3 regions of the Streptomyces sp. NPDC048254 genome follow, and region 3 is predicted to be linked to each of the others. Evidence: riboswitches for the same ligand, from Rfam matches in the RefSeq annotation. Region 3 holds a riboswitch; each other region holds the start of a gene.

Region 1 (10,306 bases), on a different contig from region 3:
AACAGCAGACCCATGTCGAGGTTGCCGTTGCTGTCCATGCCCCGGTCGTAGTTGTAGGCGCGGCGCAGGATCCGCTGCTCGGCGGTGGCCGTGGTGCGCGGGTTGGCCAGCCGGATGTGCGCGTCCAGCGGGATGACGTCACCCTTGGGGTCGTCGGCGTAATCAGGCGTGTCGTGCTCGGCGTCGCCGTCCAGGGGCGCCCCGGACTCGCGGGACCGGCCGAACATCCGCTCCTGCTCGCTGAGCGAGACCCGGTCCCAGAACTCCACCAGCATGCGGATCAGCCGCACCACCTGGTAGCTGCCGCCGACCGCCCACTCCGGCTCGCCGGAGTCCGCGCCGACCCACACCAGCCGGTCCATCTCCCGGGCGCTGCCGGTCTCCGGGTTGGCGGTGCCGTCCTTGAAGCCGAGCAGGTTGCGCGGGGTGCCGGACGGGCGGGGCGGGCTGGTGAAGCCGTCCAGCCGCCAGCGGACCTGCATGCCGCCCCGGGTGTGCCGGGCGATGTCGCGCAGTGCGTGCAGCACGGTGTCGGTGTCGTCCGCGTGCAACTGCAAACTGAGGTCGCCGTGGCACCACTCGGGCCGGAGGTCGTCGTCCGGGAAGGCCGGCATCGTGGTCAGCCGACGGGGCCTCAGTCTCCCGAGCCCGTACCGGTCGTCGAAGAGCGAGGCGCCGACGCCGACGGTCACCGCCAGCGCACCCGACGGCAGTTCCTCGCCGAGGACACCGGAGTCGGCGGGCGGCGCGGTGACGCCCACCGGGTCGGGGGTGCCGCCGGAGGTGAGGAAGCGGGCGCGGTCGGTGAGCGTGCGCAGCAGGTCGGTCAGCTCGGCGCGGTTCCCGGCGGTCACGTCGAGCGAGGTGAAGACGGTCGTCCGGCGCGGCGCCGCGATCGCGGACCGCTGACGGGCGCCGTGGAAGGGTGCGATGGCCGGCGTTGCCGTGGTGGCGTCGGTGATCGGGGCGGCCGCGCCGCCGGCGGCCAGTCCCGCGCCCGCGAGCGCCGCGCCCCGCAGGAAGCCACGGCGGCCGACCCCGCCCTTGCCCGTCGTCTCGTCGGTGCTCACACCGTCCTCCGTGGATCGCACAGGGTCGCCACCGACGCCAGCCGTTCCACCAGGTCCCCGAGCGCCGCGTCGACGTTCTCGCGCTGCCGGTGGCTCAGCCGCCCCAGGGGTGTCCAGGTGCCGTCGTGCTCGAAACCGTCGAGCGTCTTCCCGACCCGGTCCAGTTCGCTCTCCAGAGCCGGCAGACCGGCGTACCGCGTGGCCAGCAGCGGGTGCAGCCGGGACATGACCTGCACCGTGCCGTCGAGGTTGGCGCGGGCGGTGGCGAGGTTGCTGCCGCTGCCGTAGTCGGTGCGGCCGGTCAGCTCGAACTGCACCGTGTTCTCCAGGATCTCGTGCGCCCGCAGCCCCAGCTGGGCGGGGTCCATCCGGGTTCCCGCCCAGTCGTCGCGGAGCGCGGTCACCGCCTTCACCAGGTCGGCCGCCGGGCCGCGCAGGCCGTTCGCGGACTCGCCGTGCCACAGGCCGTACTCGACGCGGTGGAAGCCCGTGAAGTCCTTGTCGTGCACCCCGCCGGGCAGGCCCGCGTCCGTGCCGTTGATGGCGCCGTCCGCGTCGCCGAAGGCGTCGTACGCAGCGCCCAGCCGCTCGTACTCCAGGTGCGCCGGCAGCCAGTCGGCGCGGGCGGCGGCGAGGTCCCCGCCGTCGATCGCGTCCCGCAGGGTCGTCGTCAGCCGGACGACGTCGGACAGGCCGCTGCCGATCCACTTCTGGTAGGCGAGCGCCGGCGGGATCAGGTCGTGCTCGGTGACCGGGGCCGCGGCCGGTCCGCTGCGCCCCGTGGTGATGCGGACCGTGGGTCCGGTGACGGCGTCGGCGTCGTCGGGGACGCACTTGAACGCGTAGGTGCCCTTGCCGAGACGGACGGTGAGTTCCCGGGTGGTGCCGGGGCCGATGTCCTCCACCTCGCCGTAGACGGCCTGGCTCTTCGGGTCCTCCAGGAGGACCTCGGCGGGGCCGTCGGTCGGGTTGCGCAGGTCGAAGACCTGGACACCAGGGGTGGGTGTGCGCCAGCCCCGGCCGCAGCGGCTGGCGGACACCTCCACCGCGGTGTGCGGCAGGGCGGCAGGGGCGGCGTGTGCGGGGCGCGAGTCGTGTGTGAGCGCCAGGGCTCCCGCCACCAGGCATACGACGGCGACCGCGACGACCGCCCAGGGACGCAACGACCTCCAGCCGAGGCCGGACAACACCATCCCGAGCTCCCGGGTTCGTACCGTTCGTGATCGCCTCATGCTAGGCAGCACTTCGCACTCGAACGGCCGTCCAGGCAAACCCATGACCAAGAGTTCCCTGCCGGTTCACCGGACCTCCCGAGGAGCCCCTCAGTCGGTGCCGGGCTGGACCATCCTGAAGAAGGCGCGGGCACCGGCGCGCTGCACCGACCGCCGCAGCCGCGCCGGGAGCGGACGGGAGACGGGCGCGAGGGCGGGGACGCCGGCCAGGCGGGGGAAGAGGGCCTCGGCGTTGGTGCGGTTGACGGCGGCGAGGATGCCGGGGCCGACACCGGTGTCGAGGCCGTTGGCGAAGTACTGGCCGGCCGCGGCGGGCGCGAACGGCCAGTCGCTGCCGAACAGCACGTGCCCGGGGCGGGCGAAGGCGAGCAGGGTGGGCAGGGCGGCGGGGCTGGACGAGAGCGCGGTGTCGCAGTAGAAGCCGCGGAAGTCCCCCAGGATGTCCAGGGGGCTGCGCCCGGTGTCGGCGGCGAGGGCGACGGCCATCCGGTGCGAGGCGTACGGCACGAAGCCGCCCGCGTGGCTGAGGACGAACCGGATCCGCGGGTACCGGCGCACCACACCGTTGCGCACCAGGAGATAGGCGGCCCGGGTGGTGTCGAGGAGGAAGTCCGCGGCGAACGGCGGGATGCCGTCGACGGCCGGCCCGGGCAGTTCGGCCGGGTGGACGAAGGCGACGGCACCGTGCTCGTCCAGCACCCGCCAGAGGGCGTCCTGGCCGGCGGCGCCGAGGTAGTCGCCGTCGGTGTTGGCGAGCAGGGTGACGCCGTCGGCGCCGAGTCCGGCGAGCGCCCGTTCGGCCTCCTGTGCCGAGGCCGGCGTGTCCGGCAGGGGCAGGGTGGCGAACCAGCCGAAGCGGCCGGGGTGCTCGGCGGTGAGCGCGGCGGAGAAGTCGTTGAGCTGCCGGGCCAGGCCTGCCGCCGCCCCGGGTCGGTGAGGAAACCGGTGCCCGGGGTGGAGGCCGACAGGATCGCCGTCTCGGTGCCGAGCAGATCCATCGCCTCCAGGGCCGCCTCCGGGCTCCAGTCGGGCAGGGCGCGCCCGCCCGCCTCGGTGATCCCCTGCCCGGTCAGGGCCTTCCGGTAGCCGGGCGGGATCAGGTGCTGGTGGACGTCGATCCGGCGCGGGGTGCTGGTCAGGGGGCTGCCCTTCCCGTCGTCACGGCACTGGAACGTCCCTGACGGCCTCCCTGCCGTAGCGGATGTTCCAATTGGAGCAGACGCTACATCAGCGAGCCGAGGCAAGAGCGACACGAGGTGCCCAGGTGAGTGGGACCGGGGCCGTGAGCAGAGCCATGGACAGCCCGTACGACGTGGCGGTGATCGGGTACAGGCCCACCGGGGTGACCGCGGCGAACCTGCGAGTGCCTGTCCCGGGCCCGTCGACGCCTCAGGGAACCCCGGTCGCCGTCGGTCTCGGCGGGCTGAGGGGAGCGGCCTCTCAGCCCGCCCGCTCCGCCGCCCGCAGGGGGCATCCGGTGCCGACGCGCGCCTCGAGTTCGGTCCGCAGGGCCGCGAGTTCGGCCATGCGCGCGTCGACGACCCGGATCTTCTCCTCGAACAGTGCGGACAGCGCCTCGGCCGAGTCCGGCGCGTCGCTCAGCTCCTCGAAGTGCCGGCCGATCTCGGCCAGTGAGAAGCCGAGGGTCTGCGCGGTACGGACGTAGTGCAGCCAAGGCACCGTCTCCGGCGGGAAGTCGCGGTAGCCGTTGGCCAGGCGCCGGCCCGTGACGAGGCCGATCTTCTCGTAGAAGCGAATGGTGTCCTTGCTCAGGCCGGCCTGCGCGGCCAGCTCTCCGATACGCATGACCCTCCGCCGGACTGCCGCGCTGGGACTTGACGTTGGACAGTACTCCACTGTTTAGCGTGAGGCGTCGCTGCCACGAATCGAGCAGGAGCCCCCTCATGATCCGTCTCGCCGCCCCCACCCACCCCGCCTATCCGCGGGTCGTCCGTGCGAGCGCCTGGTACGACCTCGTCGTCACCGTGGGGTTCGCGACCCCCTGGACCTATGCGCTCGTGCACGACGGACTGTCGTCGCTGGGGGACACCCTCGGGCTGGGCGTGCTGCCCGCCCTCGACCCGATGCAAATCCTGTACGCGAACCTGATGGGCTCGGTCGTGGTGGTGTGGGCGCTCCTGCGGATCATCGAGCCGCTTCCCGCGCACGGCCTGTTCGACGGCGTGGCGCGCGTCCAGTTCGCCCTGTGGCAGGCGTACGCGCTGGGCCACGGAGCCACGCGCCTGCTGTGGCTCTTCCTCGTGGTGGAGGTGGCGTTCGGTGTCGCCCAGCTGTGGCCATGGCGGTGGACCCGGCGGACCGGCCTCGTCTCCTGCCCTCGGCTGCCATGAACGCCATCGCGGATACGACGGCCGTGGGACGCGAGGGCGTCGAACGGATGCTCCGGGACACCGTGATCCTCTACGAGGACGGGACCCCTGACGATCCACCTGGTGGGGGACGTGCGCCACCATCTGCGTGCGTAGTCTCCATGGGTCCATGGGCCGGTGTTCCCGGTGTTCCCGGCGGGCGGTGCCGTCCGCCGGGAACACACCGGCCTAGCGGGTGAGTTCGGCCGGCTCGTCGAGTCGCGTCAGCTTGCTCGGGTTGGCCACCGCGTGGATGCGGACGACGCGGCCGTCCGCCACCTCGACGCTCACCGCAGCCAGTCGGCCGCCGACCTCGATCCGGCCGGCGGGCGCGCCGTTGAGCCAGACCGGGGACACCGTCCGGTCCGGCCGGGCGAGCAGCGCGGCCACGAGCTCGGCGCCGTGCACCGGGGCGGTCGCGGCACCGGCCTGTCCACCGCCGTCGGCGATCAGGACCACGTCGGGTGCCATGACCTCCATCAGCTCCTGCACCCGCCCGGTGCGCAGCGCGGCCAGGAACCGCTCCACCACGGCACGCTGTTCCGACCGGCTCACCCGGACCCGGGGCCGCCGGGCCGCCACATGCTCGCGGGACCGCCGGGCGATCTGCCGTACCGCGGCGGCCGACTTGCCCACCGCCTCGGCGATCTCCCCGTACGGCACGTCGAAGACCTCGCGGAGCACGAACACCGCCCGCTCGGTCGGTGCCAGCGTCTCCAGCACGGTGAGCATCGCGATCGAGACGCTGTCCGCGAGTTCGACGTCCTCGGCGACATCGGGACCGGTCAGCAGCGGCTCCGGCAGCCATTCGCCGACGTACTCCTCACGGCTGCGGGACAGCGTCCGCAGCCGGTTGAGCGCCTGGCGGGTGACGATGCGGACGAGATACGCCCGCGGGTCCCGCACCCGGGACCCGTCGACGTCGGCCCATCGCAGCCAGGACTCCTGGAGCACGTCCTCCGCGTCGGCCGCCGACCCGAGCATCTCGTAGGCGACCGTGAACAGCAGACGGCGATGGGCGACGAACAGGTCCTCGGGGGCCGAGCCGGCCGTCATGCCGTCGCGGCGGGCTGGGCCAGCGGGATCGCGCAGGCGTCGGAGAAGCCCTGCGAGCCGACCCCGTTCGCCACGTTCGCCCTGGTCGCCAGGTTGACATAGGCGATGAACGCGGTGAGCTCGACCATCGCCGGCGCGCCGAGCCGGTCCAGCAGGCCGGCGTACATCTCGTCGGTCACGGTCGGCGGGGTGTTCGTCATGGCCTCGGCGTACTCCATCACGTCCCGCTCCGGTTCCGTGAAGACGTCCGCCTCCCGCCAGCGCGGTACCTGGCTGGCCTTGACCAGGTCCAGGTTCCCGTTCTGGGCCTGGAAGTAGCCGACGTCCAGGCACCAGCTGCAGCCGACCTGCGCGGCCACCGCCATGTGCGCGAACGACTTGAGGCTCGCGTCGGCCCGGTCCCAGGCGCCGACCTTGCCGCCGAACTCCAGGTTGTCCTGCGCGACCTGGGGGCTGTGCCACAGCACCTCGACGTTCTCGGGCACGGCACCGAGCTGTTCGACCATGTTCTCCTTGAGCCCGGCCGGGAGCTCGGCCTTCGGGATGCGCAGCGTCACGGTGTTCTCCTCATGCGTTGCCGGTATGCGTTGCCTGTTCGGCATGAAGACACCGCCCGGAGCGCGGATGTGACAGGGGCCGGCCCGGGGGCCCGCCGGCGTCGTCGGTCGCCGCCAGGATCCTGCGGCCGATCTCGTGCAGCTGGCGCACCTGCGCCCGGGTCAGCGGGTCGAAGACCAGTCGGCGTACGGTCGCGACGTGCGCCGGTGCCGAGTCCGCGACCTTGGCCCAGCCCGCCTCCGTCAGCGTTGCCACGGTGAAGCGGCCGTTGTCCGGGTCCGGCTCCCGGCGCAGCCAGCCCCGGTGCTCCAGGCGCTTGGCGACATGGGAGAGCCGGGACAGCGACCCGTTGGCGAACAGCGCCAGTTCGCTCATCCGCAGGGCACGGCCGGGCGCCTGACCAGCACACCGGCAAGGGCGAGCCAGGACGGTGTCTCGTCGTCGGTCAGCCGGCGCGGCTCGGGAGCGACCATGGGGAAATCCTAGCTTTACGCCTCAAGTGACCCTACCGACGGGTCGGTTGACGCTTTCAACCCGAAAGGATCCGGCTTCGACCGGTACCCGCACCGCGCGGTCCGCGGACGGCACGCCCGACGAACCGCCCACCGCGGCCCCGCCTGGGCGACCCGCGACACCCTGGACGGAGCAGGACCCGGGCGTTGCTCAGACGAAGGTCGTCGACAAGGACGGCCCCGGGGGTACGCGGTCGCCGACCGCGCGCTCCGGCTGCACGGCGGCTACGGCTACCTCAGCGCGTACGGTATCGAGAAGATCGTCCGTGACCTGCGGGTCCACCAGATCCTGGAAGGAACCAACGAGATCATGCGCGTCATCGTGACCCGCGGCCTCTTGGAGGCGTTCGGATGAGCGACGTCCTGCTCCACACCGCCGGCCGGGCGGCCCACCTCACCCTCAACCGGCCCAAGGCACTCAACGCCCTGTCCCACGCCATGGTGCTCGACATCGCCGAGGCACTCACCCAGTGGGAGCACGACCCGGCCGTCGAGACCGTCGTCATCACCGGCGCGGGGGAGCGCGGCCTGTGCGCGGGCGGTGACATCCGGAGCATCTACGAGGACGCCCGCGCCGGGGACGGCAGTGCGTCGGCGGAGTTCTGGCGCGACGAGTACCACCTCAACGCCCGGATCGCCCGCTACCCCAAGCCCTATGTCGCGATCATGGACGGCATCGTCATGGGCGGCGGTGTCGGCGTCTCCGCGCACGGCAGCGTCCGGATCGTCACCGAGCGCTCCCGGGTCGCCATGCCGGAGACCGGGATCGGCTTCGTCCCCGACGTCGGCGGGACCTATCTGCTCGCCCTCGCCCCGGGCGAACTGGGCACCCATCTCGCCCTGACAGGGACTCAGATCGGTGCCGCGGACGCCCTGTTGTGCGGACTCGCCGATCACTGGGTCCCGTCGGACAGGATCGAGCGGCTGATCGCCGACCTCGCCGACCGGCCGGTGCACGAGGCGCTCACCCGGCAGGTGCGACCGGCGCCGGAGGGCGAACTGGTCCGCCACCGGGAGTGGATCGACGCCTGCTACGCCGCCGGCACGGTCGAGGAGATCGTCCGGCGGCTGCTCGCCCACGGCGACCCGGCGGCGAAGGAGGCGGCGGAGACCCTGCTGTCCAGGTCGCCGACCGCCCTGAAGGTCACCCTGGCGGCGATGCGCCGGGCGCGGCGGCTCGGCCCGCTGGAGCGGGTCCTCGACCAGGAGTACCGCGTCTCCTGCGCCGCCCTGTCCGCCCCCGACCTGGCGGAGGGCATCCGCGCCCAGATCATCGACAAGGACCGCAACCCGCGCTGGTCCCCGGCCACCCTCGCCGAGGTCACCGACGCCGACGTCGAACGCTTCTTCGCTCCGCTCGGCGAGCGCGAACTGGGTCTCGCCGGACCCGGCACCACCCCGGAGGCGGCCTGGTGAGCCGTACCGTCGCGTTCATCGGACTCGGACACATGGGCGCCCCCCCATGGCCGCCAACCTCGTCAAGGCGCGCCATCGGGTGCGCGGATACGACCTCGTGGTCACTTACCGGCCCCGGTCTTGAGCCCGCCGCCCGCCCCGGCACCCTCTTCGTCGACTGCTCCACCATCGACGTCGCCGACGCCCGCACCTCCCTGACGGCCAAGGCCCTGGGACCGGCCGCCGACGCCGTTCGCTCAGGCGGATTGCACGCCGAACTCGGACTGCACGCCGCCGAGTTGTACGCCTCCTGTGCCGAACGCAAGGGCCGTACCGCCCTGCTCACACTCAACCGGCCGCAGGCCCTCACGCGCGCAACCGCCGGCCAGAAGGACGGCATGAGCGCCCTCGTCGGCAGACGTCCCGTCGAGTTTCGTCACCGCTGACCCAGCACGCCCAGAACCGGCCACCAGGCGCGAGATGAAGATCACGCCTGGTGGCGCGGTCTTGGCCGTGCTCCTGACACGCGGTACGGTCTGTCCGATATCGACGACGCCAGAACGGAAGCCGGTGGGAGTCCGGCACGGTCGCGCCACTGTATGCGAGAGCCCCCGGGTGCTCGTGAGTCAGACCCGTAGCCGTCGTCCAGTGCACCACCGAGATGGGACGCGAACTCCCAGAGGAGGTTCTGCCATGGCGCAGACCGTCGCGCAGCCGACAGCCACCACCCCCGTCATTCCCGCCAAGCTGCCGCTGAGTGCGATAGCTCCCTGGGCGGTCTTCTTCGGCATCCTCATGCTCATCCTGCTCTACTTCGTCGGCGCCGAGCAGGGCGCCACCTCCGTGTTCAACGGCACGGACGTCCACGAGTGGGTGCACGACGCCCGCCACCTCCTCGGCTTCCCCTGCCACTGACGTAAGGGACGCCGCACGCCCATGAACTCCGCAACGGTAAGAAACCTCCTGGTGCGGGGCATGCTCGCCGGCCTCGCCGCCGGCGTGCTCGCCCTGGTCGTCGCCTATCTCCTCGGTGAGCCGAACGTCGACAAAGCGATCAGCTTCGAGGACGCCCACTCGCACGAGCACGAGATGGAGGTCGTCTCCCGCTCCCTCCAGTCCACCGCCGGCCTGGCCACCGGTGTGCTGCTCTACGGGGTCGCTTTCGGCGGCATCGCCGCCCTCGCCTACTGCTTCGCCCTCGGCCGCGTCGGCCGCTTCTCGCCACGGGCGACGGCGCTGCTGCTGTCCGGGTGCGCGCTGTTCGCCGTGTACGTGGTGCCGTTCCTGAAGTACCCGGCCAACCCGCCGTCGGTGGGCGACCCGGACACCATCGGCAAGCGGACCACGCTGTACTTCCTGATGATGGTGCTCAGCGTGCTCCTGGCGGTCGCCGCGACCATCCTGGGCAAGCGGCTCCGGCCGAGCCTCGGCACCTGGTGGGCGACCGTGGTCGCGGTGGCCGCGTTCGCGGTCGTCATCGGGCTGGCGTACCAGTTCCTGCCGACCATCAACGAGGTACCGACGGACTTCCCGGCCACCCTGCTGTGGCGGTTCCGGCTCTCCGCGCTGGCCATCCAGCTGGTGCTGTGGGGCGGATTCGGCCTGCTCTTCGGCGAGTTGGCCGAACGGCAGCTCAACCCCAGGCCGGCGAAGGCCCCGGCCGGGCGGACGGTTCCCGCCGCCCACTGAACGATTCACGTCACGCGAGGGCCCTTCGGAACCATCCGGGGGCCCTCTCGCGTTCTCCGGGAACCGACCCAGCAGGCGAGGACGAGCAAGGCGAGGAGCGGAGGACCCGAGTGGCCAGACACCCTCAGCCACGCCGCATCACCCTCGGCGGTCACGAGGCCGTCGCCCTCACCGTCCGCGAGTACGAGTAACTGATCGCCAGCCGCTGGCAGATCGGCGGTCAGAGCGCCCGGGTACGGGTGCTCGCCCAGCAGGTGAAGCGGACCGAACGGCTTCTGAACGAGTTGGAGAGCCTGGTCAGCGACCACGCGGACTGCCACGAGCCGGACTGCCGTGAGCCGGATGGCCCGCCGGCGTCGGAGTGCCACGCCGCGTCGGCCGCGGGCGACGCGGCGGACGCCGAGTGCCTGCGCTGCGCGATAGCG
Region 2 (10,306 bases), on a different contig from region 3:
GTTCTTGTGCTGGGTGGTCATTACTGGCAGGCCTCGCAGGACTCGGGGTTTTCCAGGGAGCAGGCGACCGCGTCTTCGGGAGCCGTCTGCTGGGCGGGAACGGTGGCTTGGGCCTGCGCGGCGCGGGCGATCCGGGTCGCCGGGCGCGAGCGCAGGTAGTACGTCGTCTTCAGGCCCGACTTCCAGGCGTACGCGTACATCGAGGAGAGCTTGCCGATGGTCGGCGTCTCCAGGAACAGGTTCAGGGACTGGGCCTGGTCCAGGTACGGGGTCCGGGCCGCGGCCATGTCGATCAGACCGCGCTGCGGGATCTCCCACGCCGTGCGGTACAGCGCCCGTACGTCCGCCGGGATCCACGCGAAGTCCTGCACCGAGCCGTTGGCCTCGCGCAGCGCCTCCCGGGTGCGGGCGTCCCAGACGCCCAGGTCCTTCAGCTCCTGCACCAGGTAGGAGTTGACCTGGAGGAACTCACCGGACAGTGTCTCGCGCTTGAAGAGATTCGAGACCTGCGGCTCGATGCACTCGTAGACACCGGCGATCGAGGCGATGGTGGCGGTGGGCGCGATGGCCAGCAGCAGGCTGTTGCGCAGGCCGGTCGTCGCGATCCGCGCGCGCAGCGCCGCCCAGCGCTCCGGCCAGGTGAACTCGACGCCGTAGTGGTCGGGGTGCAGCACACCCCGCGCGGTGCGGGTCTTCTCCCAGGCCGGCAGCGGTCCGTTCCGCTCGGCGAGGTCGGCGGAGGCCTCGTAGGCGGCGAGCATGATCCGTTCGGCGATCCGGGTGGAGAGCGCCTTGGCCTCGGCGGAGTCGAAGGGCAGCCGCAGCTTGAAGAAGACGTCCTGCAGACCCATGGCACCGAGGCCGACGGGACGCCACTTGGCGTTGGAGCGGCCCGCCTGCTCGGTCGGGTAGAAGTTGATGTCGACGACCCGGTCCAGGAAGGTGACCGCGGTGCGGACGGTCTCGTCCAGCCGCTCCCAGACGATGTCACCGGCCGCGGTGTCGACGAACGCGCCGAGGTTCACGGACCCCAGGTTGCAGACCGCCGTCTCGCCGTCGTCCGTGACCTCCAGGATCTCCGTGCAGAGGTTGGAGGAGTGGACGACATGGCCGGGGGTGGCCGTCTGGTTCGCGGTCCGGTTCGCCGCGTCCTTGAAGGTCATCCAGCCGTTGCCGGTCTGCGCGAGGGTGCGCATCATCCGGCCGTACAGGTCACGGGCCGGGATGGTCTTGCGCGCGAGCCCCTCGGCCTCGGCCTTGCGGTAGACCGCGTCGAACTCGTCGCCCCACAGGTCCACCAGCTCCGGCACGTCGGCCGGGGAGAACAGGGACCACTGCCCGTCGGCGTTCACCCGGCGCATGAACTCGTCCGGGACCCAGTGCGCGAGGTTCAGGTTGTGCGTACGCCGGGCGTCCTCACCGGTGTTGTCGCGCAGCTCCAGGAACTCCTCGATGTCGGAGTGCCAGGTCTCCAGGTAGACCGCGGCGGCGCCCTTGCGCCGGCCGCCCTGGTTCACCGCGGCCACCGAGGCGTCCAGGGTCTTCAGGAACGGCACGATGCCGTTGGAGTGCCCGTTGGTGCCGCGGATCAGCGAACCGCGGGAGCGGATCCGGCTGTACGAGAGACCGATGCCGCCGGCGTGCTTCGAGAGCCGGGCCACCTGGTGGTAGCGGTCGTAGATGGAGTCCAGCTCGTCCTTCGGGGAGTCGAGGAGGTAGCAGGACGACATCTGGGGGTGCCGGGTACCGGAGTTGAAGAGGGTGGGGGAGGAGGGGAGGTAGTCGAGCCGGCTCATGAGCCGGTAGAGCGCGGCGACTTCGGCCAGGGCGCGGGAGGTGTCGTCCTCTGCCAGGCCGGCGGCGACGCGGAGCATGAAGTGCTGGGGGGTCTCGATGACCTTGCGGGTGATCGGGTGCCGGAGCAGGTAACGGCTGTGCAGGGTGCGCAGGCCGAAGTAGCCGAAGCGGTCGTCGGCGTCCGGGTCGACCAGGGCGTCCAGGCGGGCCGCGTGCAGGCGCACGAACTCGGCGGTGCGGTCGGCGATGAGGCCCTCGCGGTGGCCGACGGCGACGGACTCCGTGAAGGACGTCACGCCCTGCGAGGCGGCCTCGGCGCGGATCGAGACCGTCAGCAGCCGGGCGGCGAGCCGGGAGTAGGCGGGGTCCTCGGAGATGAGGCCGGCGGCCGCCTCGGTGGCCAGCTCGCGCAACTCCGACTCGTCGGCCCGCGCGGACCGGCCGCGCAGCGCGGCGGCGGCGACCCGGCCGGGGTCGGCGTCGGGGAGGTCGGCGGTCAGCTCGGTCAGGGTCCGCAGCAACGCGGTGCCGGGGCCGTCCTCGTCCACAGAGATGGTCGCTGAAGCCGGTTCGGCTGGCGCGATGGTCACGTGGGGCTCTCCCTCGCTCGGCACGGGGCCTGGCGGAGGGCAGGAGGCAGCACACGGGCGCACGCACGCGTGTCGCGTCCCCGGCCCACTCCACGAGGCCCGGACGTCAGAACACCCGGGCCGGACGGCCGGGTGTGCTGTCGGCAGGTCCTCGGACTGACACTTGTGCACAGATATGCGCAAGTACACCGTTGCGGGACAGTTCCGGATTCGCACCGGATTCCCCTGCTGCGACAGCGAGCATGAGCATACATCTAGTGCCGGGTCGCGGTGTCACCCCCACATGTTGTGTCGCGGTGGTGTCGGAGTGTCAGCTCGTAGGTGAGGAGAGTGATGTCGTCCAGGTGCGGCACGGGATTCCAGTCCCGCTCGGGTGTGCGGACGAAGCCGAGGCGTTCGTAGATCCGGTGGGCGGTGTGCATGCTCCGCTGGCTCGACAGGACGACGGCCGTGCAGCCCTCCGTGGCCCGCGCGCGGTCGACGCAGGCGCGGACGAGGGCCTCGTGCGCGACCGCGAGCGCCCTGATCTCGGCCTCGCCGGGGCGCGCGATGTCGGCGATCGGGCCGGGACCGGCGACGAAGGTGACTCCGCCGAGGAGTCGCTCGCCGTCCACGGCCACGAGCACCTCGGCGGCGGCCGCCCGGTGTGCCACGTCCTTCAGCACGGGCAGGTACTCGTCGCCCTCGCCGTAGTCGAGGAGGCCGTCCTGGAGGTAGGCCTGGGCGGTGATCTCACCGAGGGGTCCGTATTCGGCCGGGTCCGCGGGCCGGATCGTGATGTCCATGGTGCCGAGTCTGCCGGAGGGCTCCGACCACGTGCTCCCGGTTTTCCAGGGGGTGTTCCGGCCCTGTCCGGCGGTGGGGCAGCCGAGTTGCGTGGTGCGACGGTAGTGCTTCCATGGAGTTAGGTGCCCGCGGGTCCTCCGTGCCGAGAGCTGGTCTCGGAAGGCTCGGAAGGAGAGGCGCCATGTCGAGAATCGTCCGTCACCCGCCGGGCAAGGTCCGGCCACGCAGTGCGCCGATGGCGACGCTGGACGCGAGGCGGGCGTGGCGTCGGCTCCGGCGGTTCTTTCTGGGGCACTGGCACCGTCTGACCATCTGGCTGGAGGCCCGCCGTAACACCACCCGCTCCAAGAACTGGCGTCGGTGGTGGTCGTACACCAATCTGAACCGGGTTGTCTGGCTGACCTTCCTGGTTCTGCTCCTCGCCTGGGTCGGTGAGGGGTTCTGGATCCTGTTCACCCACCGTACGACCGCCTTCGAGCAGTGGCGGCACAGGTCCGAGGACGGGTTCGACGCCGTCGTGCGATTCGTCGGTCCGCTCCTTGCCGCCTCGGTCGCCGCGGCGGTGTTCCTGTTCTTCTGGTACCACTGGACCAAGGGGCGGTATCTCGCCAAGGCGCGCAACGAGCCGCGCAGACTGGTGCGCACCGCGGGGCCGGACATCTCCGAGGTCGTGGGCCGCGAGGAGCTGGCCCGGGTCATCGCCCAGCGGCTGCGGCAGCGCGAGACCCGCAGGCCGTATCTGCTCGTCGGCGGTATCGGCACTGGGAAGACCGCCGTTCTGGTGCGGCTCACCGAACTGCTGGCCGAGCAGCATGCCGTTCCCGTGCCGATCCGGTTGCGGGACGCCACCGGCGGAGACCTGAACTTCGAGCGCATGGCCAGGGAGCGGTTCGCCGAGGAGGCGCCCCGGGGCATTCTGGCGCGCGGCAAGAACGACCGGGTCTGGCACCAACTGCTCGCCGACGACAAGGTGGTGGTCATCGCCGACGGCCTCGAAGAGGCGGTGCTCGACGAGAGATTCCAGGAGGACCGGGACAACATCATCCGCAAGGCCATCGAGTGTGCCCACGAGGAGAAGCTGCCGCTCGTCATCGCGTCCCGCCCGCACAGCCCGCTGGAGAGCACACCCGCCGCGATAGTGGAGCTCGAACCGCTGAGCGAGGAGGAGGCGTTGCGCTTCGTCGAGGCCCGGGTCCCGGAGACCGACGAGCGCCGCGTCGACTGGATCGTGGAGACCGCGGAGGTCACCGAATCGCCCATCTACCTCCAGATCGCCCGTGAACTGCACCACCACGGCGGCCTGGAACGCGACCGTGTGCACAACCGTGCCCATCGGCTGGACACCCGGAGCTGGGACCGCAGCACACTGCGGCTGTGGCTGCTGGAGACGTGGGACCGTTCCGTGCGCGAGGGCCGGCTGCGCGAAGACGTCGAGCTGAGCCCCCAGGAACGCGACGACACCGTCGAGGTGGTGTCCGCGCTCGCATGTATCGGACTGCTCCAGGACAGGCTGGAGGTCGGCTTCACCGAACTGCTGGGCGAAGACGTCCACCCCGGTCCGGCGCGGCGGACATCGGCCCGCGCGGACCATCTGTGGGCCATGGCACGCCGTTTCGACCGGTACGGCAAGCGCGGGAACACCTTCTCCGAGTGGCACCGGGAACAGATCTGGAACACGCTCTGCGACCGTCTGAGCCCCAGGGAGAGCAAGCGTCTGCGCGAGGGCAACATGGGCCAGTGCCAGATCGCGCTCGCCCGTTTCGCGGCCAACGCGAGCAAGCTGCGGCTGGTGGAGGGCTTCGAGAAGAGGGTCCGCTTCCCGCACAGCACCTTCCAGGCCTACTTCGGCTTCCGCATGCTGAGTCACCTCGGCGAGCACGACGCCGGCGAGTTGATCGAGCTGGCGCTGCGGCCGCCGGGCCCCAGCCGCGAGCTGCTCATCGCGCTGGTGCTGCTCTCCCGTCGCCGGGCGGCGGAGCTGTCGGCCAAGGGAGGCAGTGTCGGAGCCGAGCTGAGGAAGTACCAGGACGAGCTGCGGCGGCAGACTCCCCTGTACGGGCGGCCCATGGCCGACCGGCTCTTCACGGCCGCGAACCGCCGCACGGACGATCCCAAGGCCCTCGACCTGTACGCGGCGGCCCTGGAGGTCGACAGTGCCGAGGCCAGGCCGCGCCTGCTGAGCGACATCGTCAAGAAGGTGCGCGACCGCTGGCCCGACATCAAGGGTGACCGGCGCACCGTCGAGGACGCCAAGTGCAGGCTGGCCAAGCAGCTCGGCATGGCCCTGCGTGCGGCCTCCGAGAAGACCGACACCATGCTCCTCTACTACCACTTCTTCCAGATCGGCAAGGCGGAGTCCTCGTACGCCGTGCGCCTGGCCGTCGTCCAGGAGTTCGGCAGTGGCGGAAACCCGGCGTTCGCGATCATCCGGGAGAAGTACAGTCTGAGCACCGACCCCATCAGGGAATACCACGAGACGGTCAGCGATCTGAGGGCTCGCAGGAGGAAGCAGGACCACGACTGGACCGCGCGGATGCGGGACGCGATGAGGGCCCGCACGTCCTCGTGGGACAGGTCGGCCGCGGAGGTCGACAGGCTGCAGCAGCGCCGGAAGGACAGCAAGCAGCGGTACCGGAAGGACTGCATCGAGCTGTCCAGGGAGTTCGTGATGCGGGCCTGGACGATTCCCATGCTGCTGGGCTCCGTCGACGACGCCCACCGTGACGAGGCCCGTGAACGTCTCAACAAGTGGATGCGCCACCTCGATCCGGAGTACACCCGCGGCGCGCCCGACCTGCCGCTCGCCCTGGAGGCCGCGCTGGCTCAGGGGTTCAAGTTCGCGGCCAACCGGCGCAAGCGCCACCCTTATTCGTATCCGGGCAGCCGAGCCGAGCTGGTCCGGCAGGCGGAGACGGTGCTGCAGCGGTCCCGATGCTGGCACACGCAGCTGTTGCTGCTTCAGGCGCTGTGCCTGTGGGAGCTCCCGGACAGCGCCGGCCACCGCGAACGGGAGGCGGACGACGCGGTGTGGCAGGGGAACGACTCCGACGGGCGGCCCGGGCCGCCCCGGGCGATCGGCGGGTCCAGCGCGGTGCAGACGGTGCAGCGCTGGCTGTCCATGGCGGGCACGGTGAACGGCCCGCCGGGCCCACCCGGCACGAACGGTGACGCGCCCCGGCGGACGCTGCATCCGTTCGTCGCCGAGGCCGGCGATCTGGTGGCCATGGCACTGGAGACCGGGCAGCCCGAGCGTTTCCTGTGGATCGACGAGAAGACCGTCACCGACAACGTGGGCTCGCGCACCGAACAGAACGGGGGCTACCGCAAGCACAACCTGTGGATACCGCCCTCGGCCGGGTGGAGCACCCTCGACGGACGCGCCCAGCGCCTCGTCGCCGACGTGCTGCTCATGGTGAACCTGGTCGAGCGGGACGGGTACCCGGACGAGGTCGAGGAGCGCATGGCCCGCGCCGAGCGCTCGGGGATGCCGCTCCCTCCGTGCATCCGCACGAGCCGCGAGCCGCTCCGGCCCGGTCTGCGGTCCGGCAACTCCGCACCGCCCGCACCGGGCACCACCTGTCTGCCCGACTGCAAGTTCCAGCTGTGTCCGTACCCGCCCCGGGGCACGGTGCCCCGGGGCGAGGTCCGTGAGCCCTTCTGCCGTCAGCAGCAGGTGCTGCTGCCAGGGTCCGTAAGGCGGTGCTTCCCCAGGCTGGTGCACCGCAAGACACCGGCCTGGGTCAGCATGCGCGTCCGTGAACTGGACCGTTTCTGGGACGCGATGGCCCGGCGCACGCGCGACTAGAGAGCCACGCGTGTGCCGGGGCCGGGCCTCGTCAGTGCGCGGATCCCGCGACGGCCGGCGGGAGTTCGACCTCGACGCCCGCGTCGCCCGCGTCCGCCGTGTAGTCCTGTGGGGTCGTCTCGTCGACGCCCTCGGGGGCCTTCAGGGCCTTCAGCGCGAACGTCAGGACCACGGTCACCACCACGTTCATCACGAACGCCGTCAGGCCGATGTAGCCGATCTCGCCGATGCCCGGGATCTCCTTGGCCGAGCCGCCGAAGTGCTTCTGGGTGGGGGAGGCCACGCCGTACGCCGCGGCCGTGCCGTAGACCATGCCGACCGCCCAGCCCGCCAGCAGGGCCCAGCGGTGGAACCAGCGGGTGAACAGGCCGCCGACCAGGGCCGGGAAGGTCTGGAGGATCCAGATGCCGCCCAGGAGCTGGAAGTTGATGGCGACCGTCTTGTCCATGGTGAGGACGAAGACCAGCGCGCCGACCTTCACCAGCAGCGACACCAGCTTGGAGACCTGGGCCTCCTGCTTCGGCGTGGCGTCCGGCTTGATGAAGTCCCGGTAGATGTTGCGGGTGAAGAGGTTCGCGGCCGCGATGGACATGATGGCCGCCGGAACCAGGGCGCCGATGCCGATCGCGGCGAAGGCCACGCCCGCGAACCAGTCCGGGAACATGTTCTCGAACAGCTGGGGGATCGCCAGCTGGCCGTTGGTGACCTTGACGCCGGCCGCGATGGCCATGAAGCCGAGCAGCGCGAGCAGGCCCAGCATCAGGGAGTACAGCGGCAGGATCGTGGTGTTGCGGCGGATCACGTCACGGCTGCGGGAGGAGAGCGTCGCGGTGATCGAGTGCGGGTACATGAACAGCGCGAGCGCGGAGCCCAGGGCCAGGGTGGCGTAGGTCCACTGGCCGGCCTCGGGCGGTGCCAGGGCGCCGCGTGGTTTGCCGGTGGCCGGGTTGACCTGCGCGAACGCATGGCCCGCCTTGGCGAAGACGTCGTCGAAGCCGCCCAGCTTGATCGGGATGTAGATGATCGCCACCGCGATGACGAGGTAGATCAGCCCGTCCTTCACGAACGCGATGAGCGCGGGCGCGCGGAGACCGGAGGAGTAGGTGTACGCCGCCAGGACGCCGAAGGCGATGAGGAGCGGCAGGTCCTTCACGAACCAGTTGGTGCCGTTGCCGCCGCCGACGCCCATGACGTCGAGGACGGCCTGGATGCCGACGAGCTGGAGCGCGATGTAGGGCATCGTCGCCAGGATGCCGGTCAGGGCGACGGCGAGCGAGAGGCCCTTGGAGCCGAAGCGGCCGCGCACGAAGTCGGAGGTCGTCACATAGCCGTGCTTGTGGGAGACCGACCACAGCCGGGGCAGGAACGTGAAGATCAGCGGATAGACGAGGATCGTGTACGGCACCGCGAAGAAGCCGGCCGCGCCCGCCGCGTAGATCGCCGCCGGTACGGCGACGAAGGTGTACGCCGTGTAGAGGTCGCCGCCGAGCAGGAACCAGGTGACCCAGGTGCCGAACGACCGGCCGCCCAGGCCCCATTCGTCGAGGGAGTGCTCGTTCTCGGCCTTGCGCCAGCGTGCGGCGAGGAAACCCATGACCGTGACGGCCAGGAAGAAGAAGATGAAGACGCCGAGCGCGACGCCGTTCACACCGTCCTTCACTGCTGCGCACCCCCGCTCGTGTGGTCGGCCTTGCGGGCGCGCTGGTCACGCTGCCACAGCTGGTACGCGGTCATCGTGAGCACGGTGGATATCAGCACCCACAGCATCTGGTACCAGTAGAAGAACGGGATCCCGATGAACGTCGGGTCCGTCTTGGCGTAGGAACCCACCCACAGCATCGCCACGAAGGGCGCGACGAGGCAGACGGCGATGACCACGCGTATCGGTGTCACCACCGGCTGCCTCACTTCAGGTACATCCGACATACCGCGGCTCCGTCCCCTCACCGTTCGCCTGTGTAATGCGCAGGCAATCTAGGTCACGGCGTCACCGGAGCGGAAGTAGCTGTTCGGCTATCGGTATGTCGATTCCGTGAAGGGTGCTCCGCGTCAGTCCTGCGGGCGCTTGAGGCGGGCCACGAACTTGTAGCGGTCGCCGCGGTACACCGAGCGCACCCACTCCACCGGCTGGCCCTCGCGGTCCAGGGAGTGCCGGGAGAGCATCAGCATCGGCAGGCCCACGTCGGTGCCGAGCAGGCCGGCCTCGCGCGGGGTGGCCAGCGAGGTCTCGATGGTCTCCTCGGCCTCGGCGAGATGGACGTCGTACACCTCGGCGAGGGCGGTGTAGAGGGACGTGTACTTGACCAGGGAGCGCCGCAGGGCCGGGAAGCGCTTGGCGCTCAGGTGCGTGGTCTCTATGGCCATGGGCTCGCCGTTGGCCATGCGCAGCCGCTCGATGCGCAGCACCCGCCCACCCGCCGTTATGTCGAGCAGGCCGGCGAGCCGGTCGTCGGCGGTGATGTAGCCGATGTCCAGCAGCTGCGAGGTCGGCTCCAGGCCCTGGGCGCGCATGTCCTCGGTGTACGAGGTCAGCTGCAGTGCCTGGGAGACCTTCGGCTTGGCCACGAAGGTGCCCTTGCCCTGGATGCGCTCCAGCCGGCCCTCGACGACCAGCTCCTGGAGGGCCTGGCGGACGGTGGTGCGGGAGGTGTCGAACTCGGCGGCCAGCGTGCGCTCGGGCGGGACCGGGGTGCCGGGCGCCTGTGTCTCCGTCATTTCGAGGAGATGTTTCTTCAGGCGGTAGTACTTGGGCACGCGCGCGGTACGGACGGCTGTCCCGCTCTCGTTCTCCGCACTGCTGACGTCGGTGCTCATGCTCCGCCTTCCCGGCTCCTGATCCGGCCACTTCGTGGCACGGCAGCGTACCGGGATGTCCCCGGCACGCTGCGTGATCCCCTCTGTATACCGCCGCGGGCTCTTTTGGTCTAGTCCACCAGGTGAGTGGTCTACCGGAATTGTCTCGTCCGCGCCCCGGGTTTTCGAGGGCTTCTTACTTAAAGGTTCCTGCATATATAGGTCGCATAACGGCTGGTCGGAGGCCATTCGACCACCCTTGACAGGCCTGCTGGTCTGGGCCAAGCTTCCCGCACTGGTCTACACCATTGGTCCAGGTCCCGGCCCAACGCTCGCGCGGGGAGGCAGGGGGGTTTGTGGCATCCCTGAGGAGGGTGGCGTGAAGCGCAAGCTGATAGCCGCGATTGGTATCGCGGGCATGGTCGTCTCCATCGCGGCGTGTGGCAATGACAAGGACGACAACAAGGCGCAGGGGACGGACGCCAAGGAGCTGACCGTCTGGCTCACCGTGGACGCCCAGAACAACTGGCCCGAC
Region 3 (10,306 bases):
CGGTGGGCTGCAGCGCCGACTCCAGATGGCGGACCAGCAGCGGCGCCTCGCCGTGGTCGGCGACCGCGGCGGCCGTGTCCACCCAGAGCCAGGTGGCCTCTTCGCGGGTGAGCACCTCGTGGGCGTCCTCCGGGTCGACCCCGTCGTGCTCGGCCAGCCACAGCAGGGCATACGGCCGCAGGGTCGGCTCGTCGACGACCGCGCGGACGTCCGGTTCGGCGGGGGCGCCGACCACGCGCAGCGCCTCGAAGGCGAGGCCGCGCAGCAGAGCGTCCTCACCGCGGGCGGCGGCGACGAGTTCGCCGACGGCGCTGCCGACGGGGCGGGCGGCGAGCCAGGCGCGGTACTCGGCGCGGGCCGCGTTGGGGCGGAGCTGGGCGCAGCCGCGCAGCATCTCCTCGGCGGCGACCTCGATGTTCCCGGCGGGGCTCTGCGCGGCCACGCAGATCTGCTCCAGCTTGACCCAGACCGCCCAGCTGCCCAGCGGGGTGAGGGTGGCCTGGCCGACGCCGTAGGTCAGCGCGCCGACGGAGGCGAGCGCGTGCAGGGCCCAGTCGAGGAGGGGAGCGAGCTCGGCGTCCTCCGCCGGGGCGGGGTCGTCGGCCGGTGCGCGGTCCGCCAGGTCGGTGCGGGCGGCGGGCACGGCGGCGACGGGAACGGCGGACCGGGACCCGCCACCGGTCGCGATCCCGGTCTCCGTGTCGTAGGGGACCTCGCAGCGCTCGGTACGCAGTTCGGTGACCCGCTGTCGCAGCAGGTCCAGGAGCTGCTCGACCGGGACGGGACCGGCGGAAAGCTGAAGGAAGGAGAGCACCTGGGGCATGGCCGAGACCACCTCGGCGACGGCGGCGGCCTCGAACTCCGCCGGCTCCGGATGGGCGAGCGACCAGGCGTCGAAGAGGGCGACCCAGCCGCGCAGCACGGCGCTGTCGTCGCGGTCCCAGGCGCGCAGGCGCCAGCCGGGGCGTGCGCTGTCGCCGTGCACCTCGACCAGGCCGGCGAGTCGGGCGGTGTCCCAGTCGGCGCGGATCTGAGCCGGGGTCAGGCCCAGATCGCCGGACGCGCGTTCGGCGGACGCCTCGGAGAGAGTGGCCTTGCCGTCGGCGGTCGCGCCGTCGCTGCCCGGCCCGAGGGCCGTGTCGGCCCAGTGGGCGACTCGGGCCGCTCCGGCCAGCCCGGACCGTGCCATTCTGGCCAGTTCGGCGGGGGCCGGGGTGCCCTCGGGGGGGCGGGGTGCGGGGCGGCGCGCGGGCCGCTGGTTCATCGCTCGGGGGGCGGCGGCCAGGGGTCGCGTTCGGACGAGTCGAAGCCTTGAGTCGCGCGGGATACGGGACGTCACGGGTGCAGTCTTCCGGTTGACGGTCCGAAAACCCAAACGGAATGTCACGGCGGGCGACGGGGCTGGCCAACGCACGGGGCCCGAGGGGAGGCGAGGAGACATGTTCAGGCCAGTGGTACGGCCTTAAACGGAACCCTCGGGACCGACTGGAATCGGGGCTTCCGACTTGCCTCGGGGCGCGGTCAGGGAGGTGCCGCGCGTGCGGAAAAAATCACATCACAGGTGTCATTTCATATGAGAGGAGACATCAGCGGGCATCACATCAAAGGCGTGAGGAATCGGCGCAGCCGCTCCTCGTACTGCTGGGGGTCGGCGTTCCACATGGCGCCGTGCGGGGCGTCCGGCACGGTGTGCAGGGCGATGCGGTCGGGGCGCCGGGCGGCGAGCCGGCGGGAGTACGTCCAGGGGGCCACCATGTCGTCCGGGCCGTGGACGATCAGGGTGGGCACGGTGAGCTGCTCCGGGTCGACGGGGTCACCGACGTGGTCGGCATGCAGGCCGGCACGGCCCTGCGCGGCGCGCACCGCGAGCGGCAGCAGCGGCTCGGGGGTGTGCCGGGCCTGGGCGAGGGCCCGCAGGGTGGCCTCCCAGCTGAGCACCGGCGAGTCCAGGACCAGCCCGGAGACGCGCTCGCGCAGCGCCGAGTGGGCGGCGGCGCGCAGCGCCATGGTGGCGCCGGTGGACCAGCCGTACAGGACGACGCGGCGGGCGCCGTAGCGGACGGCGTAGCGGATCGCCGCGTCCAGGTCGCGCCACTCGCTCTCGCCGAGGTGGTTCAGGCCGTCCGGGGGGCGCGGGGCGCCGAGGTCGCCGCGGTAGGCGAGGGCGAGGACGGGCAGGCGCCGGCCGTGCAGGAACCGCATGACGTTCATGGGGAGCTCGCGGGTGGTGCCGAGGCCGTGCACCGCGATCACCCAGGTGTCCCGGTAGCCGGGCACGAACCAGGCGGGCAGCGAACCGAGTTCGCCGGGCAGGTCGACGTCGGCATGTTCCAGGCCCAGGGCGGCGCCCGGGTTGCCGATGTGGACGTTGGGGGTGAGCCAGACCTTGTCGCCGGTTTCGAAGGTGCCGTGGGTCACCTGCTCCAGCCGCCGTACGACGGTGTCGGGGGTGTTCGCGGCGGACTCCAGGACGGCGCCGACGACCGCGTGCGAGCCGTCGCCGGCCAGGCCGTAGGTGCCGGGGCGCAGCGAGGCGAGGTCCCGGGTGAGGGTGATGCGGTCGGCCGCGGTGCTGTGCACGGTGAGCCGGGGCTCGGTGGGCAGGGGCCGGCCCGGCGGCGCCTTCAGCGCGGCGTCACTGGCGAACCGCCCCGCGGCCACGCCAGCCGCACCGGCGGCGAGTACGGCACCGACGGCGGCAGCCGTGACTTTGACTGGGCGCACCTGTCCAGTGTCGGGGCGGACCGGGACGGCGGCCAGTGGAGGCGGGGCCGTTTGTCGCGTGGGCGGAGCTTTCGAAGGGGGTGGGAGCGAGGTCGGCACCGCCGGAAACGTGCGGCGTGGCCTGGCGCCGGCCCGGCGGAAAGACGTCAGGCAGCGAGGTCGGGCGGCACGGAAGGAAGAAGATCGAGGAACGGGGCGAGAGGAAGGCTGCTCCGTCGACGCCTACCCCGTCTGCCGGCCGTACCCCCGCAGTCGCTCCCCCACCTCCGCCACCTGTTCCGGTGACAGCAGGGTCGGGGTCAGGCCGGGGACGGCGGACGCCGTCAGCCACAGGTGGCACATCCACTCCAGTTGGGCCGTGCGGTCGTAGGCCTGGGTCAGGGTGGTGCCGTAGGTGATCGTGCCGTGGTTCTGGAGGAGGCAGCCGGAGCGGTCGGTCAAGGCGCGGAGCATGTTCTCGGCCAACTCCTCGGTGCCGTATGTCGCATACGGGGCAACCCGGACGGCGCCGCCGAGCGCGGCGGACATGTAGTGGATCGCGGGAAGCTCGGGGACGAGCGTCGAGACGGCCGTCGCGTGGACGGCGTGGGTGTGCACGACGGCACCGGCGCCCGTACCGCCGTAGATCGCGAGATGCATCGGCAGTTCGCTGGTCGGGACCAGGGTGCCGAGGACCTGGCGGCCGGCGAGGTCGACGCCCGTCACGTCGTCGGGGGTGAGCCGGTCGTACGGCACGCCCGACGGTGTGACCAGCACGGTGTCGCCGACCCGGACCGAGACGTTGCCGGAGGTGCCGACGACCAGTCCGTCGGCCACCGTGCGGCGGGCGGTGGCGACGAGTTCGCGCCAGGCGCTCGCCTCCTCCGCACGTACATGCCGCCTTCGCGGCTCCGACACACCCTGTGCGCCGCCGCGTCCATCCCGTCCGTCACGCTCGTGCCGCTGTTGCTCAGCCATGGCCCGATCCTGTCAGGCAGCGCCCCAACCGGCTTGTACGGCAGGGCACTTTAGTTCGGACGTCCCGAATCCAGTAGAGCGCAAATGGACGCAAAGAGCCCTATTTCACGGCTTGGCCGAAGATCGCCGATCATACGCCGATCTTCCAATAATCTCTGGACGATTTTTCGTACACGTCGCCATTCCGGGGGGAAACATGGCCCGTGACCGCTCTCCGTCGCGCCACCACCGCCGCCACCGTCACCACGCCCGCGCCCTCGCGGCGGCCGTGGCCGCGCTCGCCCTCTCGTGGGCCGCGACCGCGTTCGCCGGGACGACGGCGTCCGCGGCGAGCCTGCCGAAGGGGCACGACGTCTCCTCGCACCAGAAGAACGTCGACTGGCCGGGCGCCAAGGCGAAAGGCGCCAAGTTCGTCTACATCAAGGCGACCGAGTCCACCACCTACCGCAACCCGTACTTCGGCCAGCAGTACAACGGTGCACGCGAGGCCTCAATCATGCGGGGCGCCTACCACTTCGCCCTGCCGAACAAGTCGTCGGGCGCCCGGCAGGCCGCGTACTTCGCGAGCCATGGCGGCACCTGGACCGCGGACGGCTGGACGCTGCCGCCCGCGCTCGACATCGAGTACAACCCGTACGACAAGAAGCACAAGTGCTACGGGCTGAGCCACTCCACGATGATCAAGTGGATCAAGTCCTTCAGCGACGAACTGAACCGGGAGACCGGTCAGCGGCCGGTGATCTACACGACCACCCACTGGTGGAACCTCTGCACCGGCGGCAGCAGCGCCTTCGCCGCGAACCACGCCCTGTGGATCGCACGCCACGGCTCGGCGGACGCGGGAGCACTGCCGGCCGGATGGTCGCACTGGACCTTCTGGCAGTACGACAACAGCGGCAGCCTGCCGGGTGACCAGAATCTCTTCAACGGGTCGGCGAGCCGGCTGAAGGCGTTCGCCAAGGGCTCCTAGCCAAGGGGCGACCGGGCCGCCGGACCGGAAACGGGACGGCGGCCTCGCCCGTGCCCGCACACGAATACCCCGAAGCCGATCACAGACACCACAGAGACCACCTCAGTTCACCTTCCGTTCACTCAGATTGCCTACGGTCCAACGGCCGATGACCTCTATAGATTGTCTGGGTAAATGGAAAGCTTCTCGCTGATCCTCGCGATTGTGGTGGTGACCGCACTCGCGTTCGATTTCACGAACGGTTTCCACGACACCGCCAACGCGATGGCCACGACCATCTCGACCGGCGCGCTCAAGCCCAAGATCGCAGTGGCCATGTCCGCCGCGCTGAATCTGGTGGGCGCCTTCCTCTCCGTGGAGGTCGCCAACACGATCTCCAAGGGCCTCGTCGACGAGAACGGCATCCGCCCCGAGGTCATCTTCGCCGCCCTGGTCGGCGCGATCCTCTGGAACCTGGTGACCTGGCTGGTGGGCCTGCCCTCCAGCTCCTCGCACGCCCTGATGGGCGGTCTGATCGGCGCCACCGTCGCCTCCGCCGGCTTCGGCGCGGTCCACGGCGACGTACTGGTCACCAAGGTCCTGCTCCCCGCGGTCGCCGCCCCCGTCGTCGCGGGCCTCGCGGCGATGCTCTCCACCCGCCTGTCGTACGCGATCGGCAAGAACGCCGAGAACGCAGAGGACGCAGCCACCCGCAAGGGCTTCCGCGCCGGCCAGATCGCCTCCGCCGGCCTGGTCTCCCTCGCGCACGGCACCAACGACGCGCAGAAGACGATGGGCATCATCACCCTCGCGCTGATCGCGGGCGGCTCCATCGCCCCCGGCTCGAACCCTCCCACCTGGGTCATCCTCTCCGCCGGCCTCGCCATCGCGCTCGGCACCTACATCGGCGGCTGGCGGATCATCCGCACCATGGGCAAGGGCCTGACCGACCTCCGGCCGCAGCAGGGCTTCGCCGCCCAGACCAGCGCGGCCACCGCCATCCTGGCCTCCTCCCACCTCGGCTTCTCCCTCTCCACCACGCACGTCGTCTCCGGTTCCGTGATGGGCGCGGGCCTGGGCCGCAAGGGCGGCACCGTCCGCTGGTCCACCGCGACCCGCATGATGATCGCCTGGGTGCTCACCCTCCCCGCGGCCGCGCTGGTCGGCGCGCTCGCCGAGTCCGTGACCGACCTCGGCGACTGGGGCACAGCGGCCGTCGCCGTCTTCCTCGTCGCCTCCAGCGCCGCGATCTGGAAGCTCTCCCGCCGCGAGGTCGTGGACAGCGCCAACGTCAACGACACCGACGGCACCGAGCCGGCCGGCGTGGTGACCGCGGCGATGGCCGCCGTGACCCCGCCGCCCGCGGGCCCGGTGACCGACGACCTCACCGCCACGATCCTGTCCCCCGCCCCGTCACCCGCGCCGGTCACCGCCACCGACCCGGCCGCGACCGTCTGACCCCCGAGGAAGAACCGACATGAACATCGACTGGGCAGCCATCGGCTCCGTCTTCGGCGTCAGCCTCGTGGTCACCGTGGGCATGGTGGCCCTCTTCACCCTCGGCATCAAGGGCCTCTCCGCCCGTGAACGCGCCACGGCCCAGGGCAACTCGGCGGCCCTGGCCGTGACCGCCGCCTACCTGTGTTTCGCGGCCTGCGCGGCCGCCGTGGCCTACGGCATCCACCTGATCGTGGCCAAGGCCTGACCGGGCCGGCCGCTCGCGACCGGCGAAGGCTCCTCCCCGACCCGCTCGGGAGGAGCCTTCGGCATGCCCCACAGGCCCCGCCGGCCCACCGGTGTGGGCCTTCCCACACACTCCCCTCGCAGGTCAACGGCAAGTTGACGGCTCTTCCGGGGGCGTGGTGGACTTCCGGAGCCAAGTACGGCGGCAAGAGAGGAAGCCGGTGCGAATCCGGCGCGGTCCCGCCACTGTCACCGGGGTAGCAATCCCCGGGAGCCAGGAACTCTCACCGCCGGTCTCGTCGAACCAGGGCGTGGACACCCTGAGTGAGGACATATCGCCATGTGCGGCTGCCGTTCGAGGTTGAGTACCCGGCTCCTTCCCGCCCCCGCGGCGGGCTGAGCCGATGGGTGCCGGTCGCGTCTTCGCGTACGGCGCCGCCGCCGGCCTTCTCGGCGATCTGCTGCTCGGCGATCCGCGCCGGGGGCATCCGGTCGCCGCGTTCGGCCGGGCGGCCGGGTCCGTCGAACAAGTGCTGTGGCGGGACCACCGCGGGTGGGGCGCACTGCACACCGCGGTGTGCGCCGGCGGCGCCGTGACTCTGGGTGCCCTGGCCCAGCGGCTCGTACGACCGTCCACCGCCGCGGCCGTCGCGCTCACCGCGACCGCCACCTGGGCCGTCGTCGGGGGCACTTCACTCGCCCGGGAGGCCGGTGCCATCGGGCGCGCCCTGGAGGCGGGGGACGTCGAGGCCGCACGGGCCCGGCTGCCGCATCTGTGCGGAAGGGATCCGCAGGCCCTGGACGCCGACGGGATCGCCCGGGCGGTCGTGGAGTCCGTCGCCGAGAACACGAGTGACGCGGTCGTGGGTGCGCTGGTGTGGGGGGCCGTGGGCGGGGTGCCGGGGCTGCTCGGGTTCCGGGCCGTCAACACCCTGGACGCCATGGTGGGCCACAAGTCGGCCCGGTACCGGCGGTACGGGTGGGCCTCGGCGCGGCTGGACGACATGGCGGGGTGGCCCGGGGCGCGGCTCACCGCCGTACTGGCCGCCGTCGCCGGAGATGACACCAAGGGGGCCGTGCGGGCCTGGCGGTCCGACGCGGCGAAGCACCCGAGTCCCAACGCCGGGCCGGTGGAGGCGTCGTTCGCGGGGGCGTTGGGGGTACGGCTCGGCGGGACCTTGTCATACGGCGGGCGGGTCGAGCACCGGCCGGTGCTGAACGGGGAGGGGCGTGCGGTGGAAGTCGCGGACATCGAGCGGGCGGTGCGGTTGTCACGGCGGGTGGGGTGGCTGGCGTGGGGGGTGAGTGCGGCCGGGGCCCTGCTGCGAGGGCAGCGGTCGCGGTCGGCCGTGCGGCTCCCGGGGAGTTCCTCATGAACAACGGAGGTCTCCTCGTCGCCGGTACCACCTCCGACGCCGGCAAGAGCGTGGTCACCGCCGGTATCTGCCGGTGGCTGGTGCGGCAGGGCGTGAAGGTCGCGCCGTTCAAGGCCCAGAACATGTCCCTCAACTCCTTCGTCACGCGCGAGGGCGCCGAGATCGGGCGGGCGCAGGCCATGCAGGCGCAGGCCTGCCGCATCGAGCCGACCGCGCTGATGAACCCCGTGCTGCTCAAGCCGGGCGGCGAGCAGAGCAGTCAGGTCGTGCTGCTCGGGAAACCGGTCGGCGAGCTGAGTGCGCGCGGCTACCACGGCGGGCGGCAGCAGAAGCTGCTCGGGACCGTGCTCGACTGTCTCGCCGAGTTGCGGGGCACGTATGACGCGGTGATCTGTGAGGGGGCGGGCAGTCCGGCGGAGATCAACCTGCGCCGGACCGACATCGTGAACATGGGGATCGCGCGCAACGCGCGGATTCCGGTGCTCGTCGTCGGCGACATCGACCGCGGGGGCGTGTTCGCCTCGTTCTTCGGCACCGTCGCCCTGCTCTCGCCGGAGGACCAGGCCCTGGTCGCCGGGTTCCTCGTCAACAAGTTCCGCGGCGACGTCTCCCTGCTGGAGCCGGGCCTCGACATGCTGCACGGCCTCACCGGGCGGCATACGTACGGTGTCCTCCCCTTCCAACACGGGCTCGGGATCGACGAGGAGGACGGGCTGAGGGTCTCGCTGCGCGGGACCGTCCGGGAGTCGAACACGGCCCCGCCCGTCGGCGCGGACGTGCTGCGGGTCGCCGTCTGCGCCGTCCCCCTGATGTCCAACTTCACGGACGTGGACGCGCTGGCCGCCGAACCCGGTGTCGTGGTGCGGTTCGTGGACCGGCCCGAGGAACTCGCCGACGCCGATCTCGTCGTGCTCCCGGGGACCCGGGGGACGGTCCGGGCCCTGGACTGGCTGCGGGAGCGGGGGCTCGCGGAGGCGCTGCGGCGCAGGGCCGCCGAGGGGCGGCCGGTGCTCGGCATCTGCGGTGGCTTCCAGGTCCTCGGCGAGCACATCGAGGACGAGGTCGAGAGCCGGCGCGGGCAGGTGGCCGGTCTCGGGGTCCTGCCCCTACGGGTGCGGTTCGCCCGGGAGAAGACCCTCACCCGGCCCGTCGGCGAGGCCCTCGGCGAGCGGGTCGAGGGGTACGAGATCCATCACGGGGTCGGTGAAGTGACCGGCGGGGAGGCGTTCATCTCCGATGACAGAGGGCACAGCCTGGACGGCTGCCGGGTCGGGCAGACCTGGGGTACCCACTGGCACGGCTCCCTGGAGTCGGACGGTTTCCGGCGGGCCTTTCTGCGCGAGGTGGCGGCCGCCGCGGGCCGCCGGTTCGTGCCGGCCCCCGATACCTCGTTCGCCGCGCTGCGCGAGGAGCAGCTCGACCGGCTCGGCGACCTGATCGAACAGCACGCGGACACCGACGCGCTCTGGCGGCTCATCGAGTCGGGCGCGCCGCAAGGACTGCCCTTCATTCCACCGGGAGCGCCCGCATGAGCACTGTGTTGTTGTTGTCGACCGCCGACACCGATCTGCTGGCGGCCCGGGCCGCCTCCGGTGCCGACTACCGGATCGGCAATCCGACGCGCGTCGATGTCACGGAGGAGCTGCCCGCGCTGATCGAGGGCGCGGACATCGCCGTCGTACGGCTGCTCGGCGGCAAGCGGGCCTGGGAGGACGGGCTCGCTGCGCTCAGGGCCGCCGGGATCCCGACCGTGCTCCTTGGCGGCGAGACCGTGCCGGACGCCGAGTTGATGGCCGAGTCGTCGGTGCCGGCCGGTGTGGTCGCGGAGGCGCTGCGCTACCTCGTCGAGGGCGGGCCCGCGAACCTCCTTGAACTGTCCCGGTTCCTGTCCGACACCGTGCTGCTGACCGGCGAGGGGTTCGCCGAGCCGCAGAAGATGCCCGAGTTCGGGGTGCACGGCTCGTACGGGATCCGGGCCGGCCGCCCCACGGTCGGGGTGCTCTTCTACCGGGCCCACGAACTGAGCGGCAACACCGCCTTCGTGGACACCCTGTGCGACGCGATCGAGGCGCGGGGCGCCAACGCCCTTCCGGTGTACTGCGGTTCGCTGCGCGGTGCGGACGCCGGGCTGTACGAGATCCTCGCCGGGGCCGACGCGCTGGTCGCCACCGTGCTGGCGGCCGGCGGCACCCACGCCTCGCAGGCCTCGGCCGGCGGTGACGAGGAGGCCTGGGACATCGGGGCGCTCGCCGATCTCAACGTCCCGGTGCTGCAGGGCCTCTGCCTGACCTCCTCCCGGCAGGCCTGGGACGAGTCCGACGCCGCCCTCTCCCCCATGGACGCGGCGATGCAGGTCGCCATCCCGGAGTTCGACGGCCGTCTGATCACCGTGCCGTTCTCCTTCAAGGAGCAGGGCGACGACGGAGCCGACGTCCCGGTGTACGTCGCCGACCCCGAGCGGGCCGGACGGGTGGCCGGGATCGCCGTACGGCATGCGCGGTTGAAGCACATGCCGAACGCCGACAAGAAGCTCGCGCTGGTCTTCACCGCCTATCCGACCAAGCACTCGCGCGTCGGCAACGCGGTCGGGCTCGACACCCCTGCCTCGGCGGTACGC

What was found. A riboswitch is a leader RNA that binds a small molecule or an ion and turns the genes downstream of it on or off. The one in region 3 is predicted to bind cobalamin.
Region 1: another riboswitch for cobalamin. It lies ahead of ACGFZQ_RS35395 (CbtB-domain containing protein); the one in region 3 lies ahead of ACGFZQ_RS46100 (cobalamin biosynthesis protein).
Region 2: another riboswitch for cobalamin. It lies ahead of ACGFZQ_RS09210 (ribonucleoside-diphosphate reductase subunit alpha); the one in region 3 lies ahead of ACGFZQ_RS46100 (cobalamin biosynthesis protein).

Annotation. Positions count from the first base shown of each region.
Region 1 covers NZ_JBICZJ010000015.1:186,303-196,608, reverse strand. The annotation lists gene efeB (iron uptake transporter deferrochelatase/peroxidase subunit) at 1-1,070, opposite strand, end outside; gene ACGFZQ_RS35445 (EfeM/EfeO family lipoprotein) at 1,067-2,263, opposite strand; partial or broken gene ACGFZQ_RS35440 (amidohydrolase family protein) at 2,393-3,441, opposite strand; gene ACGFZQ_RS35435 (MerR family transcriptional regulator) at 3,743-4,108, opposite strand; gene ACGFZQ_RS35430 (hypothetical protein) at 4,207-4,653, shown strand; gene sigJ (RNA polymerase sigma factor SigJ) at 4,861-5,727, opposite strand; gene ACGFZQ_RS35420 (carboxymuconolactone decarboxylase family protein) at 5,724-6,284, opposite strand; gene ACGFZQ_RS35415 (MarR family winged helix-turn-helix transcriptional regulator) at 6,295-6,660, opposite strand; partial or broken gene ACGFZQ_RS35410 (acyl-CoA dehydrogenase family protein) at 6,982-7,152, shown strand; gene ACGFZQ_RS35405 (enoyl-CoA hydratase/isomerase family protein) at 7,149-8,213, shown strand; partial or broken gene ACGFZQ_RS35400 (NAD(P)-binding domain-containing protein) at 8,210-8,494, shown strand; cobalamin riboswitch at 8,709-8,849, shown strand; gene ACGFZQ_RS35395 (CbtB-domain containing protein) at 8,886-9,107, shown strand; gene ACGFZQ_RS35390 (CbtA family protein) at 9,129-9,881, shown strand; gene ACGFZQ_RS35385 (hypothetical protein) at 10,136-10,306, shown strand, end outside.
Region 2 covers NZ_JBICZJ010000002.1:854,976-865,281, forward strand. The annotation lists gene ACGFZQ_RS09205 (ribonucleotide-diphosphate reductase subunit beta) at 1-21, opposite strand, end outside; gene ACGFZQ_RS09210 (ribonucleoside-diphosphate reductase subunit alpha) at 21-2,387, opposite strand; cobalamin riboswitch at 2,512-2,644, opposite strand; gene ACGFZQ_RS09215 (GNAT family N-acetyltransferase) at 2,642-3,172, opposite strand; gene ACGFZQ_RS09220 (ATP-binding protein) at 3,355-6,978, shown strand; gene mctP (monocarboxylate uptake permease MctP) at 7,010-8,638, opposite strand; gene ACGFZQ_RS09230 (DUF3311 domain-containing protein) at 8,635-8,904, opposite strand; gene ACGFZQ_RS09235 (GntR family transcriptional regulator) at 9,028-9,792, opposite strand; gene ACGFZQ_RS09240 (extracellular solute-binding protein) at 10,151-10,306, shown strand, end outside.
Region 3 covers NZ_JBICZJ010000026.1:63,834-74,139, forward strand. The annotation lists gene ACGFZQ_RS46070 (hypothetical protein) at 1-1,264, opposite strand, end outside; gene ACGFZQ_RS46075 (alpha/beta hydrolase) at 1,597-2,724, opposite strand; gene ACGFZQ_RS46080 (class II aldolase/adducin family protein) at 2,947-3,681, opposite strand; gene ACGFZQ_RS46085 (lysozyme) at 3,878-4,651, shown strand; gene ACGFZQ_RS46090 (inorganic phosphate transporter) at 4,826-6,088, shown strand; gene ACGFZQ_RS46095 (hypothetical protein) at 6,108-6,335, shown strand; cobalamin riboswitch at 6,476-6,618, shown strand; gene ACGFZQ_RS46100 (cobalamin biosynthesis protein) at 6,718-7,689, shown strand; gene ACGFZQ_RS46105 (cobyric acid synthase) at 7,686-9,221, shown strand; gene cobN (cobaltochelatase subunit CobN) at 9,218-10,306, shown strand, end outside.